Regions from separate parts of the Mesorhizobium sp. M0491 genome, predicted to be linked through region 1. Evidence: predicted binding sites of a transcription regulator. Region 1 holds the regulator's gene; each other region holds the start of a gene.
What was found. The regulator HrcA, encoded in region 1, represses chaperone genes, less so after heat shock. The targets are predictions, from matches to a motif close to GTTAGCACTCNCNNNNNGNGAGTGCTAAC.

Region 2: a site for HrcA is predicted at 2,125-2,153, ahead of NKI69_RS09465 (co-chaperone GroES). Genes of this name have one in related genera too.
Region 3: a site for HrcA is predicted at 2,946-2,974, ahead of groES (co-chaperone GroES). Genes of this name have one in related genera too.

The regions. Positions count from the first base shown of each region.
Region 1 covers NZ_JAMYRE010000005.1:297,225-302,172, reverse strand. Annotated here, with positions in the region: gene NKI69_RS08745 (LysE family translocator) at 1-197, opposite strand, end outside; gene NKI69_RS08740 (PQQ-dependent sugar dehydrogenase) at 309-1,661, opposite strand; gene NKI69_RS08735 (hypothetical protein) at 1,760-1,957, opposite strand; gene hrcA (heat-inducible transcriptional repressor HrcA) at 1,982-3,064, opposite strand; gene rph (ribonuclease PH) at 3,263-3,979, shown strand; gene NKI69_RS08720 (VOC family protein) at 4,162-4,572, shown strand; gene rdgB (RdgB/HAM1 family non-canonical purine NTP pyrophosphatase) at 4,572-4,948, shown strand, end outside.
Region 2 covers NZ_JAMYRE010000006.1:104,573-109,520, forward strand. Annotated here, with positions in the region: gene groL (chaperonin GroEL) at 48-1,673, opposite strand; gene NKI69_RS09465 (co-chaperone GroES) at 1,707-2,069, opposite strand; gene NKI69_RS09470 (hypothetical protein) at 2,320-2,568, shown strand; gene NKI69_RS09475 (DUF1488 family protein) at 2,565-2,831, shown strand; gene NKI69_RS09480 (hypothetical protein) at 2,860-3,051, opposite strand; gene NKI69_RS09485 (hypothetical protein) at 3,057-3,260, opposite strand; tRNA gene NKI69_RS09490 (tRNA-Cys) at 3,451-3,526, opposite strand; gene NKI69_RS09495 (LacI family DNA-binding transcriptional regulator) at 3,950-4,948, shown strand, end outside.
Region 3 covers NZ_JAMYRE010000007.1:228,591-233,538, forward strand. Annotated here, with positions in the region: gene NKI69_RS11525 (MFS transporter) at 1-269, opposite strand, end outside; gene NKI69_RS11530 (TetR/AcrR family transcriptional regulator) at 393-1,019, shown strand; gene NKI69_RS11535 (ATP-grasp domain-containing protein) at 1,087-1,938, opposite strand; gene NKI69_RS11540 (class I SAM-dependent methyltransferase) at 2,011-2,805, shown strand; gene groES (co-chaperone GroES) at 3,039-3,335, shown strand; gene groL (chaperonin GroEL) at 3,400-4,948, shown strand, end outside.

The DNA.
Region 1 (4,948 bases):
TGTGCAACGATGGCGAGGCCGAGCACCACAGCGGTCAGATAGGTGATGTCGCCAACCATCAGGCCAAAGGACATCGCCAGCGACGAGCGGAAGCCGGAGCCGAGCGCACGGGCGACCAGCGCGGTGATGCCGGGACCAGGAATCGCGGCGGCGATGCCGAGAGCGGCGCTGTAGGCGAGGAATCCGGTGAGGGTCATGGTTGCGGCCTTGCGCGACGCTGCTATCACGGCATCCTATCGCACAAAGTCCGGCGGGCGTGAATTCCCTGAAACTCGGATTCGATTGCACCACGCCTGTGCGAACTGCGCTCAGGAACGACCGTCGCCATGGGTGACACGCCAGATGGTGCCGTTGCCGTCCTCGGTGACGATCAGCGCGCCATCCAGGGCCACCGCCACGCCGACCGGCCGCCCCCAGACCTCACCGTTCGAGACGACGAAGCCGGTGATGAAATCCTCATACTCGCCGGTTGGCTTGCCGTCCTTGAACAGCAACCGCACCACCTTGTAGCCGGTCCGGTTGCCGCGGTTCCATGACCCGTGCAGAGCGACGAAAGCATCGCCCTTGTACTCGGCCGGAAAGCTCTTCCCATCGTAGAAGGCGATGTTGAGCGGCGCCGAATGCGCCTGCATCAGCACATCGGGAACGGTCGTTTTGCCGGCAAGATCGGGGCGCTCACCCTTGTGGCGCGGATCCTCATTGTCGCCGATATAATACCACGGCCAGCCATAGAAGGCGCCGTCCTTGATCACGGTCGCGTATTCGGGCGGCACATTGTCGCCAAGCGCATCCCGTTCGTTGACGACGCACCACAGCGCGCCGGTCGCCGGCTGCACGGTCATGCCCGAGCAGTTGCGCAGGCCGGTGGCAAGGATGCGGCCATTCTTGCCATTGGGATCGAAGGCCAGGACGCCGGCGCGGCCGTCCTCGGATCCCCATGTGGCGCCGAGCGGCTGCGACTTCGCCCAGGCGTCGAGGCCGCCCTTCGGTTCCTTGCCCATGCGCTCGGCGACATTCGATCCCGAGCCGACCGACAGATAAAGCGTCTTGCCATCCGGCGAAAAGGCGATGTCGCGGGTCCAGTGATGATTGGCGGGGATGTTGCCGACGATGGTTTCCGGATCGCCGGAGGCCTTCAGGTCGCCATTGCGGTAGGCAAAGCGCACGATGCTGTCGCTGTTGGCGACATAGATCCATTGCGGGTCAGCGCCCGGCGGATAGAAGGCAATGCCATAGGGCCGTTTGAGATTGCCGGCAAAGATGCCGTCCTGCACAGGGCTCGCGCTGCCTTCCGCCAGGCGATAGATGCGGACCTGATTTGCTTTGCTGTCGGCGACGAACAGGTCACCGTTCGGCGCGACGCGCACGACGCGTGGATTGTCGATGCCTGATGCAACCAGCTCGGCCGAGAATCCCGGCGGCAGTTGCAGCTTCGCGTCTGCCGGCATGTCCGCAACGCCGGCGCTGTTCGAGGTCGATCTGTTGGCATAGGGCTTAGGCAGATCATCCGGTCTGATCAGCCGACGTGTGCCCGGCTTGTCCGCTCGCCAGTCGCCGAAGGCGGCCGCACCTTTCAGCACCGGCTCGTCCGCCTGCTGCGCGAACGAAGCGGTCGAGAGAAACAGTGCGGCGAAAAGTGCGGGGCCGGCAAAACGCATCATTCGGTCCTCCAATGTTTGGGCGTGAGAACAGGAACGAGCGGTCTCGTCGATCGTTCCACGGCACACGATGAGGTGGAGGAAGCTTCCGGTTTCCCGGCTCAGGTCCCGGCGGCGTAAAAATCGTCGTCGAGGCGTTTTTCCAACTCGACGAGGTCAGCCGGCAGCGGCAATCCCATGGCGCGCATTTCCTGCAGTTTTTCACGCAACTGCTCCTGGATCTCGTGCTGGTCTTCCGGCTGGTTGACCATCTCTTCCAGCAGCAGGCTGATCCGGGCCTTGAATTCTTCGAGCGCCATCATCGTCTCCTCGGTTGGATCAGCTCAGCGCAGCATGCGGGAAATCAGCTGCGCCGTATAGTCGACCATTGGGACGATGCGCGCGTAGTTCAGCCGGGTCGGGCCGATGACGCCGAGCGCGCCCACGACGCGGGCATCCTTGTCGCGATAGGGCGCGACAACCAGCGACGAGCCTGACAGCGAAAACAGCTTGTTTTCCGAGCCGATGAAGATGCGCACGCCCGATCCCTCTTCGGCGAGGTCAAGCAGCTGGATAAGCCCGTCCTGCGTCTCCATGTCCTCGAACAGATGGCGCAGCAGTTCGATGTCGGCCTGGGCGGTGACGTTTTCGAGCAGATTGGCGCGGCCACGCACGATCAGCCGCGCCGGCAGGCCGCTGTCTGCGCCTGCCCACACCGCCAGTCCCTTTTCGACCAGGTCCTGCGACAGCGTGTCGAGTGCGGCGCGGGTTTCTTCCTTGATGCGGGCGATCTCGATCCGCGCCTCGGCCAGCGTGCGGCCGCGTATATGGGCGTTGAGGAAATTCGAGGCCTCGTGCAGTTGCGAGACGGTGATGCCGGCGGGCAGCTCGACGACGCGATTTTCGACGTCGCCATTCTGCGACACCAGCACCGCCAGCGCCTTGGTCGGTTCGAGCTGGATGAATTCGATGTGCTTCAGCGCCACCTCGTTCTTGGCGGCCAGCACCAGGCCGGCGCCGCGCGACATGCCTGACAGCATCTGGCTGGCCTCGGTCAGCATGTGTTCCAGCGTCGCGCCCGAGCCGGACGCCCGAACCTGTGCCTCGATGGCGCGGCGCTCCTCGTCGGAAAGGTCGCCAAGCTCCATGAAGGCATCGACGAAGAAACGCAGGCCGGCCTGCGTCGGCAACCGGCCGGCCGAGATGTGCGGCGCGTAGATCAGGCCGAGATGCTCGAGATCGCTCATCACGTTGCGGATGGTCGCCGGCGACAGCGAGGACGGCAGGATGCGCGACAGGCTGCGCGAGCCCACCGGTTCACCGTCCCTGAGGTAGGAATCGACAATGCGCCGGAAGATGTCGCGGGAACGCATATCGAGCGACTGAAGCGCGGGCGACTGCGAACTCGGATCGACTGCCTTGGTCATACGGCCAAAAACCTCCGGCCCAAGGATATAGACTTACACTGCACCCGCGCAACCCGGTGTCTTTGTGAGATCACCCGGTGTCTGTGTGAGATCACCCGGTGTCTGCGTCAGATCGTCAGGCCATTTTCCTTTGCGCCACGCGTCCCATGCGGTTACAAGCCGGCCAAGATTCCGAAAAATGACAAGAAAGCAGCCTGAATGCGCCCTTCCAAACGCCAATTCGACGAAATGCGTGCCATCTCCTTCGAGCGCGGCGTCTCCAAGCATGCCGAAGGCTCGTGCCTGGTGAAGTTCGGCGACACGCATGTCCTGTGCACGGCCAGCCTTGAGGAAAAAGTGCCTGGCTGGATGCGCAATTCCGGCAAGGGCTGGGTGACGGCCGAATACGGCATGCTGCCGCGCTCGACCGGCGAGCGCATGCGCCGCGAGGCTTCGGCCGGCAAGCAGGGCGGCCGCACGCTGGAAATCCAGCGGCTGATCGGCCGCTCCCTGCGCGCCGTGGTCGATTTGCAGGCGCTGGGCGAGCAGCAGATCACCGTCGACTGCGACGTCATCCAGGCCGATGGCGGCACCCGCACCGCATCGATCACCGGCGGCTGGGTGGCGCTGTATGACTGCCTGCGCTGGATGGAAGCGCGCCAGATGGCCAGCGTCGCCAAGGTGCTGAAGGACCATGTCGCTGCGATCTCCTGCGGCATCCATGACGGTCAGCCGGTTATCGACCTCGACTATATCGAGGATTCCGCGGCCGGCACCGACGCCAATTTCGTCATGACCGGCAAGGGTGGCATCGTCGAGATCCAAGGCACCGCCGAGGGCGAGCCTTTCTCCGAAGAGCAGTTCGCGGACTTGATGGGCCTGGCCAAGAAAGGCATCCAGCGGTTGGTGAGTTTGCAGCAGATGGCAGTGGCTTAGGATTAAATGCCGAGCTTGAACACCCCCCTCTGCCCTGCCGGGCATCTCCCCCGCAAGGGGGGAGATCGGATGTCGTTTCGGGCTTCGCTAATCTCTAACGTTGCAAAGGGCGCGGCGATGCGGAGGCTGCCAATCTCCCCCCTTGCGGGGGAGATGCCCGGCAGGGCAGAGGGGGGTGCCTCGTGATGCCCTCTGCCATCCTTGAATCAGCTCTCTACGTCAGCGACCTGACCGCAGCGGAAACCTTCTACACCGACATCCTCGGCCTCCCCCTCCTCGGCAAGGTGGCCGGCCGGCATCTCTTCTTCCGCTGCGGCCCCGGCGTGCTGCTCGTCTTCAACGCCGAGGCGACCAAAATCCCGCCGGCGTCCGACGCCAGGCTGCCGGTGCCGCCGCACGGCACGGTCGGCGAAGGCCATCTCTGCTTTGCTGCGACCGCCGACGAAATCGTGCGCTGGAAAGCGCATCTTGAGGCGAAGAACATCGCTATCGAAAGCGAATTTGAATGGCCGCAGGGCGGCCGTTCGATCTATACACGCGACCCCTCGGGCAATTCGATCGAATTCGCCGAGCCACGAATCTGGGGCCTTTGATGCATTCTCTCGACGGAAAGAAGATCGTCGTCGCCAGCCACAATGAAGGCAAGCTGCGCGAATTCGCCGACCTGATGGGGCCGTTCGGCTTCGAAGCGAAATCGGCCAAGGAGTATGGCCTGCCGGAACCGGACGAGACCGGTACCACCTTCGAGGAGAACGCCTACATCAAAGCGCTCGCCGCAGCCAAGGCGACAGGCCTGCCGGCGCTGTCGGACGATTCCGGCCTGTGCGTCGACGCGCTCGACGGCGCGCCCGGCGTCTACACCGCCAACTGGGCCGAAACCCCGGATGGATCGCGCGATTTCGGCATGGCCATGCAGCGCACCGAAGTGGCGTTGCAGGAAGTCGGCGCGGCCTTGCCGCAACAGCGCAA
Region 2 (4,948 bases), on a different contig from region 1:
TCGGGGCCGTCATTCACCTCTCAAAGAGATCGGACAAGTCCCGGGTTTTAGTAGCCGCCCATACCGCCGCCGCCCGCCGGGGCAGCGTCTTTCGGCGGGATGTCGGTGATCATCGCTTCGGCGGTGATCAGAAGGGCTGCGATCGAACCGGCATCCTGCAGTGCGGTGCGCACCACTTTCGCCGGATCGACGATGCCTGCCTTGATCATGTCGACATAGACCTCGTTCTGGGCGTCAAAACCCTGATTGTGGTCCTTGCTGTCGGTGAGCTTGCCGACGACGATCGAGCCTTCAACGCCGGAATTCTCGGCGATCTGGCGGATCGGCGCTTCGAGCGCCCGCAGCACGATCGTGATGCCGGCCGTGACATCGGCATTGGCGCCGGTCAGGCCGCCAAGCACCGAGCGGGCACGCAGCAGAGCCACGCCGCCGCCGGGCACGATGCCTTCTTCAACCGCCGCGCGGGTGGCGTTCAGCGCATCGTCGATGCGGTCCTTCTTTTCCTTGACTTCCGACTCGGTGACGCCGCCGACGCGGATGACGGCAACGCCGCCGGCGAGCTTGGCCAGTCGCTCCTGCAGCTTCTCCTTGTCGTAGTCGGAGGTCGTCTCTTCGATCTGGCCCTTGATCTGGGCGACACGCGCCTGGATCGTCGCCTTGGTGCCGGCACCGTCGATGATCGTGGTGGTGTCTTTCTCGATCAGCACACGCTTGGCGCGGCCGAGCATCTCGATGGTGACGTTTTCAAGCTTGATGCCGAGGTCCTCGGAGATCATCTGGCCTGATGTCAGCACGGCGATGTCTTCCAGCATCGCCTTGCGGCGATCGCCGAAGCCCGGCGCCTTGACGGCCGCGACCTTGAGGCCGCCGCGCAGCTTGTTGACGACCAGCGTCGCCAGAGCCTCGCCCTCGACGTCCTCGGAGATGATCAGCAGCGGCCTGCCGCTCTGCACCACCGCTTCGAGGATCGGCAGCATCGCCTGCAGATTGCCGAGCTTCTTCTCGTGGATGAGGATGTAGGGCTCTTCCAGCTCGACGCGCATCTTGTCGGCATTGGTGACGAAATAGGGCGAGAGATAGCCGCGGTCGAACTGCATGCCTTCGACGACGTCGAGTTCGGTCTCTGCGGTCTTGGCTTCCTCGACTGTGATGACGCCGTCATTGCCGACCTTGTCCATCGCCTTGGCGATCATCTCGCCGACGCTGGCATCGCCATTGGCGGCGATGGTGCCGACCTGTGCGATCTCGGCCGACGACTTGACCTTCTTGGCGCGCGCCTGGATTTCCTTGACCACGGCGGAAACCGCCTGGTCGATGCCGCGCTTCAAATCCATGGGGTTCATGCCGGCGGCGACCAGCTTGGCGCCTTCGCGCAGGATCGAGGCGGCCAGCACCGTGGCGGTGGTGGTGCCGTCACCGGCGAGGTCGTTGGTCTTCGAGGCCACTTCGCGCACCATCTGGGCGCCCATGTTCTCGAACTTGTCGGCAAGCTCGATTTCCTTGGCGACGGTGACGCCGTCCTTGGTGATGCGCGGCGCGCCATAGGCCTTGTCGATGATGACGTTGCGGCCCTTGGGGCCGAGCGTGACCTTCACCGCATTGGTGAGGATCTCGACGCCGCGTAGCATGCGGTCGCGCGCATCGGTGGAGAATTTGATTTCCTTGGCAGACATGATTTTTATCCAGTTCGTTCGGAGAAAATGAGGTCAGGCAGCTTTCTTGGCGGCCACGGTCTTGTCGGTTGCAGCCGTCTCGCCCTTGTCGATGATCCCGGTCTCGCTCTTGTCGATGACGCCCATGATGTCGGCTTCCTTCATGATCAGAAGGTCCTCGCCGTCGATCTTGACCTCGGTGCCCGACCATTTGCCGAACAGGATGAAGTCGCCGGCTTTGACGTCGAGCGGAACAAGCGCGCCGTTTTCGTCGCGTGCGCCAGGCCCGACGGCGATGACTTCGCCCTCCTGCGGCTTTTCCTTGGCAGTGTCGGGGATGATGATCCCGCCCTTGGATTTGATATCGCCTTCGGCGCGACGAATGACGACGCGGTCGTGGAGTGGCCGAAATTTCATGGGAACTTTCTTTCTGGGGCCGGCACAGGCGGCCACGCCCCTCCTCTATAGACGCGTTGGCACTCGATAGATAGGAGTGCCAAAAATTATTCGCGGACCATATTAAATATTCAAAAGTATTATTTCAGCTGGCCGTTTCGTGATATCCGCAGAATGTCAAATAATTCAAAAGATTGAATTTTGCCGATCGAGTGCCTATTTATCGGACAAGTTCACTTTCACGATTTCAGGCACAAGGGAGATTTCTTCGATGGCCGAAGGCAATCAGACGATCATGGAAAAAGCTGAAGCCCGCTTTGTCGACAAGCAGAAGAAGACAGCGGAGAAAAACAAGGCGACCGCCGAATATATGTCCGAGGCAAGAGCCAGGGAAATCAAGACGGCAAGGCTGAGGGAGCTTCGGCTGGCCAAGGAAGAGGCCGATCGTGTCGCCGAGGCCCTCAATCCGACGCCGAAGAAGAAGCGGGTGACCAAGAAAGCCACGGAGGCCAAGACATGAGCCTCACCTTTCCCAACCGCAGCCGCAGCTATGACGAAGCGGGCCAGCGCATTCGTTTCGTTGGCCATGACGGCATGTTCCAGATCTCGTTTTCCGTCGCTGCCGACGCCATGGCCAAGATGCGGCCGGGCACAGCTGCCGACGAAGCCGGTTATCTCCAGACATTCGACACCGAGAGCAGCGCCATCCGCGAGGTGGCGTCGAAGGCCTATGACCGCACCCGCAAGAGCATGTATGTGCTGACGGCGGCCGATTTCGGCTGAAATGGCGGCGAGTTGGCGCTGACCGCGATCAGGTCTTGCGCTCGGCCCTTTCGCGGCGTCTGACGTCGCGGACATTCATCTGCACGACCATGTCCTCGGCCTCGCGCGGCCCCATCCCGACCATCACCTTTTGCCGGACAACCGCAGGCTGGCCGGTGAAGACATCGATGATGCTCCAGCTCTGGGGAAGCTCCATGCGCAGCGTGTAGCGGTTGGCCATGGCGGTCAGCCTTGCATCGTGAAAAACACGGCGCCCAGGATCAGCACCGTCCAGGCGACGACCGACAGTTTCAGCACCATGCCGCCATGCACGGCCAGAAGCTTCCGCAGGTGCGGCACACCTGCCGACGAGACCGGTGCCGCCGCCAAGGCGACTGGGGCCTTGAGGCCAAGTTTTCCAAAGACGGGCAGCAGCGACGGTTCACGCACGAAAGGCCTCGAATGTCAGGGAAAAGCGAAGCAAGAACGCTCGCACCCCTTCCATAGCACTTTTTTCGCGAGCGCCTGCATGCCAAATTCAAGACAGGACTGCTTTGACGGCCAGTCCCTACTGCATTCGCAACACACAATCTATTCGTGGGAACTGACTGCGCCCGGGGCAGATTGGGACGCCAAATTTTGGAGGCCTCGCCTCGGGATCGAACCGAGGCTTCAGAGATTTGCCGTCTCCAGCGTAGCCGCTCCGCCACGAGGCCATGGCTGTGAAGTAGCGGCCAAATATTTACGGAAAGGTTAATCCCGAGGGATTGTTCAGAATTTTCGGGGTCGAGTTTCAGAGCGTTCGCCAGCCAACCTTGCCGGGTCTCGCTTCCGGCGCAGAGTTGAAATCCTTCACGCCCCAAGCGGCAGCCCGCCCCGTCTCGACCGAGGGCCTCCAGCACTGCGACTGACGTTCTTCCCCTGAGCTACGCGCTTCCGAGGCTGCTTTTACCCCGCGTTGCATTTCGGAGGAGAGGAGCGGAGGCCAACCAACTTTTCCCCTTGAACAGCGATTCGATCTGGCTTAGCTTCATCTGAGAAAAGGTTTTCTCAAACAATCGTCGTCGGGCTCGGCCACCTGCCGGGCCTTATCCGGCTCGGCAAGAGAAAACCTTTTCCCAACCAAGGATCTCGGCGCGATGCCATCGGACGATCTGCCTGTTCCGGTCTTTTCCAAGCCAGTCACCTTGCGTGACGTGGCCGCCCAGGCCGGAGTCAGCGTCGCCACCGCATCCAAGGCGCTCAACGGCCAGGGCCGGATGACAGCCGAGACGCGCGAACGCATTCGCGAGACCGCCCGGCGGCTTGGCTTCCGACCCAACAGCCTGGCGCAAAGCCTGCTCCGGCGCCGTAGCTTCACCGTCGGCCTGCTCACCAACGATACCTATGGCCGCTTCTCGCTGCCGTTGATGTCGGGCATTTCGGACGCGCTGGTCGACAATGGCGTCTCGGTGTTCCTGTGCAATGTCGAGGAGGATCCGCGGCTGGGCCAGATGCATGTCGACGCCATGCTCGACAAGCGCGTGGACGGCATCATCGCCACCGGCAAGCGCATCGATCGCCATCTCCCCGTCGACCTCTCCAATCTGCGCGTCCCGGTGATCTATGCCTTCACGCAGCCAGATCCCGACGCCGTCGCTTTCGTCTCGGACGATGTTGGCGGCGCCCGGCTGGCCGTCGAGCATTTCTGCCGGCTGGGCCGCAAGCGCATCGCCCACGTCACCGGGCCGGCGAGCTTTGCCGTGGTGCACGCGCGCGTCCAGGCTTACCGCGACGTGCTCGTCGAAAACGGCCTGACGGTCAGCGAGCCGCTGCTCGGCTCCTGGTCGGAAGCCTGGGGTCACCAGGCGGTTGCGCAACTGTTCGACGGCAAAAGCGAAAGGCCGGACGCGGTCTTCTGCGGCAACGACCAGATCGCGCGCGGCGTCATTGATGCTCTGCGCGAACGCGGCCTCGACGTACCCGGCGATATCGGCGTCATCGGTTTCGACAATTGGGAGATCGTGGCCGAGGCGACGCGTCCGCCGCTGACCTCCATCGACATGAACCTGGTTGCTCTCGGGCGCGAGGCCGGGCTGACCCTGCTTTCGCTGGTCGGCGGCAAGCCCGCCGCGCCGGGCATTCGAAAACTGCCGTGC
Region 3 (4,948 bases), on a different contig from region 1:
CTTTTCCAGCGCATGTGGTGCGCCGAAAGCAGCATCGCCACGACAGCCGAACCGATGGCAATGGCGATCATCTCGGCGGTGGCGACCAGCGCCAGTTCGTCGCCGCTGACATGACCCTCAGTGTAAAGGGCGCCGAGCAACACGGGCTGCAGCCCGAGGATGAGCAGGCCCACCGAACCGATCCACAGGGCCGAGGCAAGCTGCCAGCCGGTCGGATTGCCGACCAGCCAGTCGCCACTGCCTGCATGGCCGGTGTCTGTCGAAGCCAAAGGCGCCTCCCAACGTCCTTGCCGTGCGGCAAAAAAGCTGACAACCTGTCAGTATTTCAGAAACTGATACTTGATCATATTTCTTGTCAACCGGAATTTGAAAACTGTGCGAAAGATCGGTGCATGACCGAATTGAAAAGAATGGCGACCGAGCCGAGGCGCAGGCCCAAGCAGGAACGCAGCCGCGAGCGCATCGACGCGATCCTGTCGACGACCATGCGGCTGATCGGGGAAAAGGGTATCGACGCCGTCACCATGAAGGAGGTCGGCATGCTGGCGGGCGGGCCGATCGCCACCGTCTACCACTATTTTCCCAACAAATCGGCGATCCTGGCGATGCTCTATGAACGGTTTTCAGAGGTCAGCCGGGCACGGCTGACGACGATCATCGCCGAAATCCACGAGGCGAAGGATGTGATCGTGGCCGCTGACCGGCTGCTCGATGATTATCTCAACCGTGTCGCCGGCGATCCGGCCATCCAGGATCTGCAGAACGCCATCCAGGCCGACAAGGCGCTCAAGAACCTCGACATCGCGGAAACCCGGTACCAAGCCAAAATGTTCTGCGACCACGTCATCGCCTTGCTCAAGCCCGAGAGGCGCGAGCAGTTCGAACGCATGGTTCTGCTGATCTTCCAGCTCGCCGGCGGCGTGGTGCGCCTGGCGCTCGCCGAGGGCGAACCGGAAAGCCGCCAGACCATCGAGGATTACCGGTCTATCATTCACACCCAGCTGCGGCTGTTTTTGTAGCCGTGGCGATCGTCAGCAAGCTGCCGCGAATGAGAGGTGTCGGGCATCGCAAGCATCAGAACGCCCGCTATGCGACCTGGCGGACAAGGGCTTCGAAGCCGTCGGCAAGATTGGCATTGCCGGCAGCGAGAAACGCAGAAAGATTGCGGGCGCCACCGGGCGTCTTGTTGGCATCAAGCAGCACCGCCCTGCCCTCATGCATGACGAAATCGAACTTTCCGTAGTCAAAGCCAAGCCGGCGCCTCAACGTGCGAAGCTCGTCGGGAACCGGAACCGGCTCACGTCGGATCGTGTCGTCGCCCTTGACGAGGCTCTGCGGCGAGACATGGCGGGTGCAGCGCTCGCGCTCGCCGCAGAATATCCAGAAGCGGGCTCCAAAGCCGTCCGCCTCCGGCTCGGGAATGAATTTTTCGACGACGAGATCGCTGCGGTCGAAGACCTCCGGCGCAACATCCGAAAGGGATGCATAGACGCGATAACCCTCGATGAGCTCGACGCCGGGAAACGGCTTCGGCTTCCCGGCTCGCAGCGATCGCCGGTTGAGCGCTTGCTCCCGCATCCCGAGATTGTTGAGATTGCTCTTGACGATGACCGGTCCTTGCCAGTCGTCCTCCTTGCCGATCACCGCGCCACTGACGCGTCGCTTGGAGATGTCGGCGGCTCCGATGTTCAGGCAGAAGGGAAAAGCGCGTGCGTATTCGACATATTCGGGGGGCGTCACAGTCGCATCGACGTGCAGCACCGCGATGTCGGCCTCCGGCTTTGCCGACGTTCCGGGGATTATGCGGACGGAATGACCGCGTCGCTTCAGTTCCTCCAGCAAACCGAAAAGCATATAGGAGCTCCGGCGGCGAAACAGCAGGCCACGCCGGCGTTCGAACCTGTCGAACTCATGCGTAATAACCGCGATGCGTGTCATGCGCCCCCCGAGCTTGGCTTCATCAGCGTCCTCCATTATGCCTGCAAATACAATGCCGGCTTGGGGGTGTGGATGACCGACCATTGGAATGCCATTCGAGGGCACTGGCAGTTGCTCGGGCCACCGTTGCGGCCGCCAGCGGAAGCGGTTGAGGCCTATGAGCGTGAGCTCGACCTTTCGAAGGCGCACGTCATTCTGCTCGGCGTGACGCCGGAACTCGCCGGGCTCGGGACGACGATGATGGCCGTCGACGAATCCTCCGACATGATCGCCGGTATCTGGCCAGGCGACACCGCGTTGCGAAAGGCAATCAACGGCGACTGGCTCGACTTGCCGGTGTCGGACGCAAGCATCGATGCGGTGATCGGCGATGGCTGCCTGTCGGCGCTCGGCCTTTCAACCGCGCGCCGGGCGCTGTTTGAGGCGATCGCCGGCGTACTGCGCACCGACGGCCGAGCGGGACTGCGTCTCTTTGCCGGTCCCGAAACACCGGACGATCCGGCGGCGGTGCGGGCGCTTGCACTGTCGGGCGGTGTCTCGACCTTCCACGAACTCAAATGGCGCGTCGCAATGACCGCGACGGGCGATGCGCCCGACCATGCCATTCCGGTCAGGATGATCGCGGAAAGGTTCGATGCACTGTTTCCTGACCGCAAAGAGCTTTCGGCTCGCACGGGCTGGGACCTGCCCACCATCGGCACCATCGATGTCTATCGGAACTCGCCGGCCATCTACACCTTCGCGCCGGCGACTGCATTGGCGAGCGAGGCGGAAGCGTTCTTTGGTGATGTTCGCATCGCTTTGACCGGGAGCTATGGGCTCGCCGAGCGATGCCCGCTGTTGGTGCTGCGGGCGCCAAGACACTGAAGATAGCAGGACGGCGCTCGACCGGGGCAGGCGCAACCCAGGCTTTGTAAAATCGTGCGGCAGCATGAGAAAAATTTCGCTCGCATCGCGGCCTTCGCGCACCTTGACTCTCAAAAGCCGTCAGCCTATTTCAGCGCCACGTTAGCACTCGCCTTTGGTGAGTGCTAACCACATATGTCCGGCGCCGCCGGACGGAGGAACTGTTTCTCACCGTTCTCATCGAGGAAGAAAAAATGGCAAAGTCGAAGTTCCGCCCGCTTCATGACCGCGTGGTCGTTCGCCGGGTCGAATCCGAATCCAAGACCGCTGGCGGGATCATCATCCCCGACACGGCAAAGGAAAAGCCGCAGGAAGGCGAGATCATCGCTGTCGGCTCCGGCGCTCGTGACGAAGCTGGCAAGCTGGTCCCGCTGGACGTCAAGGCCGGCGACCGCATCCTGTTCGGCAAGTGGTCGGGCACCGAAGTCAAGCTCAATGGCGAAGACCTTCTGATCATGAAGGAATCCGACATCATGGGCATCATCGGCTGATATCAGGCCTTTCCCCGTCAACTGAATTCCCGGGCTCGATCAAAGCCCCTGCCAGGAGCTAAAAATGGCTGCCAAAGACGTAAAATTCTCCCGTGATGCCCGCGAGCGCATGCTGCGCGGCGTCAACATCCTCGCCGACGCGGTGAAAGTCACGCTCGGCCCCAAGGGCCGCAACGTCGTCATCGACAAGTCGTTCGGCGCCCCGCGCATCACCAAGGACGGCGTCACCGTCGCCAAGGAAATCGAGCTTGAAGACAAGTTCGAGAACATGGGCGCGCAGATGGTCCGCGAAGTTGCTTCGAAGACCAACGACATCGCCGGCGACGGCACCACGACCGCGACCGTTCTGGCGCAGTCGATCGTCCAGGAAGGCCACAAGGCGGTAGCCGCCGGCATGAACCCGATGGACCTGAAGCGCGGCATCGATCTGGCCGTCGTCGAAGTCGTCGCGGCGCTCGGCAAGGCTGCCAAGAAGATCAAGACCTCCGAGGAAGTTGCCCAGGTCGGCACGATCTCGGCCAATGGCGACGAGTCGGTCGGCAAGATGATCGCGGAAGCGATGCAGAAGGTCGGCAACGAAGGCGTCATCACGGTTGAGGAAGCCAAGACCGCCGAGACCGAACTCGAAGTCGTCGAAGGCATGCAGTTCGACCGCGGCTATCTCTCGCCCTACTTCGTCACCAACGCCGACAAGATGGTTGCCGAGCTCGAGGACGTCTACATCCTCCTGCACGAGAAGAAGCTGTCCAACCTCCAGGCCATGCTGCCGGTTCTCGAAGCCGTCGTGCAGACCTCGAAGCCGCTGCTCATCATCTCGGAAGACGTCGAAGGCGAGGCTCTGGCCACGCTGGTCGTCAACAAGCTGCGTGGCGGCCTGAAGATCGCCGCCGTCAAGGCGCCGGGCTTCGGTGATCGCCGCAAGGCCATGCTGGAAGACATCGCCATCCTCACCGGTGGCCAGGTCATCTCGGAAGACCTCGGCATCAAGCTCGAGAACGTCGGCCTCAACATGCTCGGCCGCGCCAAGAAGGTGTCGATCTCCAAGGAGAACACCACCATCGTCGACGGCGCCGGCAAGAAGGCCGAGATCCAGGGCCGCGTCGCCCAGATCAAGCAGCAGATCGAAGAGACCACTTCGGACTACGACAAGGAGAAGCTGCAGGAACGTCTGGCGAAGCTCGCCGGCGGCGTTGCGGTGATCCGCGTCGGCGGTGCGACGGAAGTCGAAGTCAAGGAAAAGAAGGACCGCGTCGATGACGCCCTCAACGCGACCCGCGCGGCCGTCGAAGAAGGCATCGTTGCTGGTGGTGGCGTAGCCCTGCTGCGCGCTTCGGCCAACATCAAGGCCACCGGCGTCAACGCCGACCAGGCCGCCGGCATCAACATCGTTCGTCGTGCGCTGCAGGCTCCGGCCCGCCAGATCGCGGCCAACGCCGGTGCGGAAGCATCGATCGTTGCCGGCAAGATCCTTGAGAACAAGGGCTTGACCTTCGGCTACAACGCCCAGACCGGCGAATATGGCGACATGATCGCCATGGGTATCGTCGATCCGGTCAAGGTCGTCCGCACCGCTCTCCAGGACGCGGCCTCGGTCGCCGGCCTGCTGGTCACCA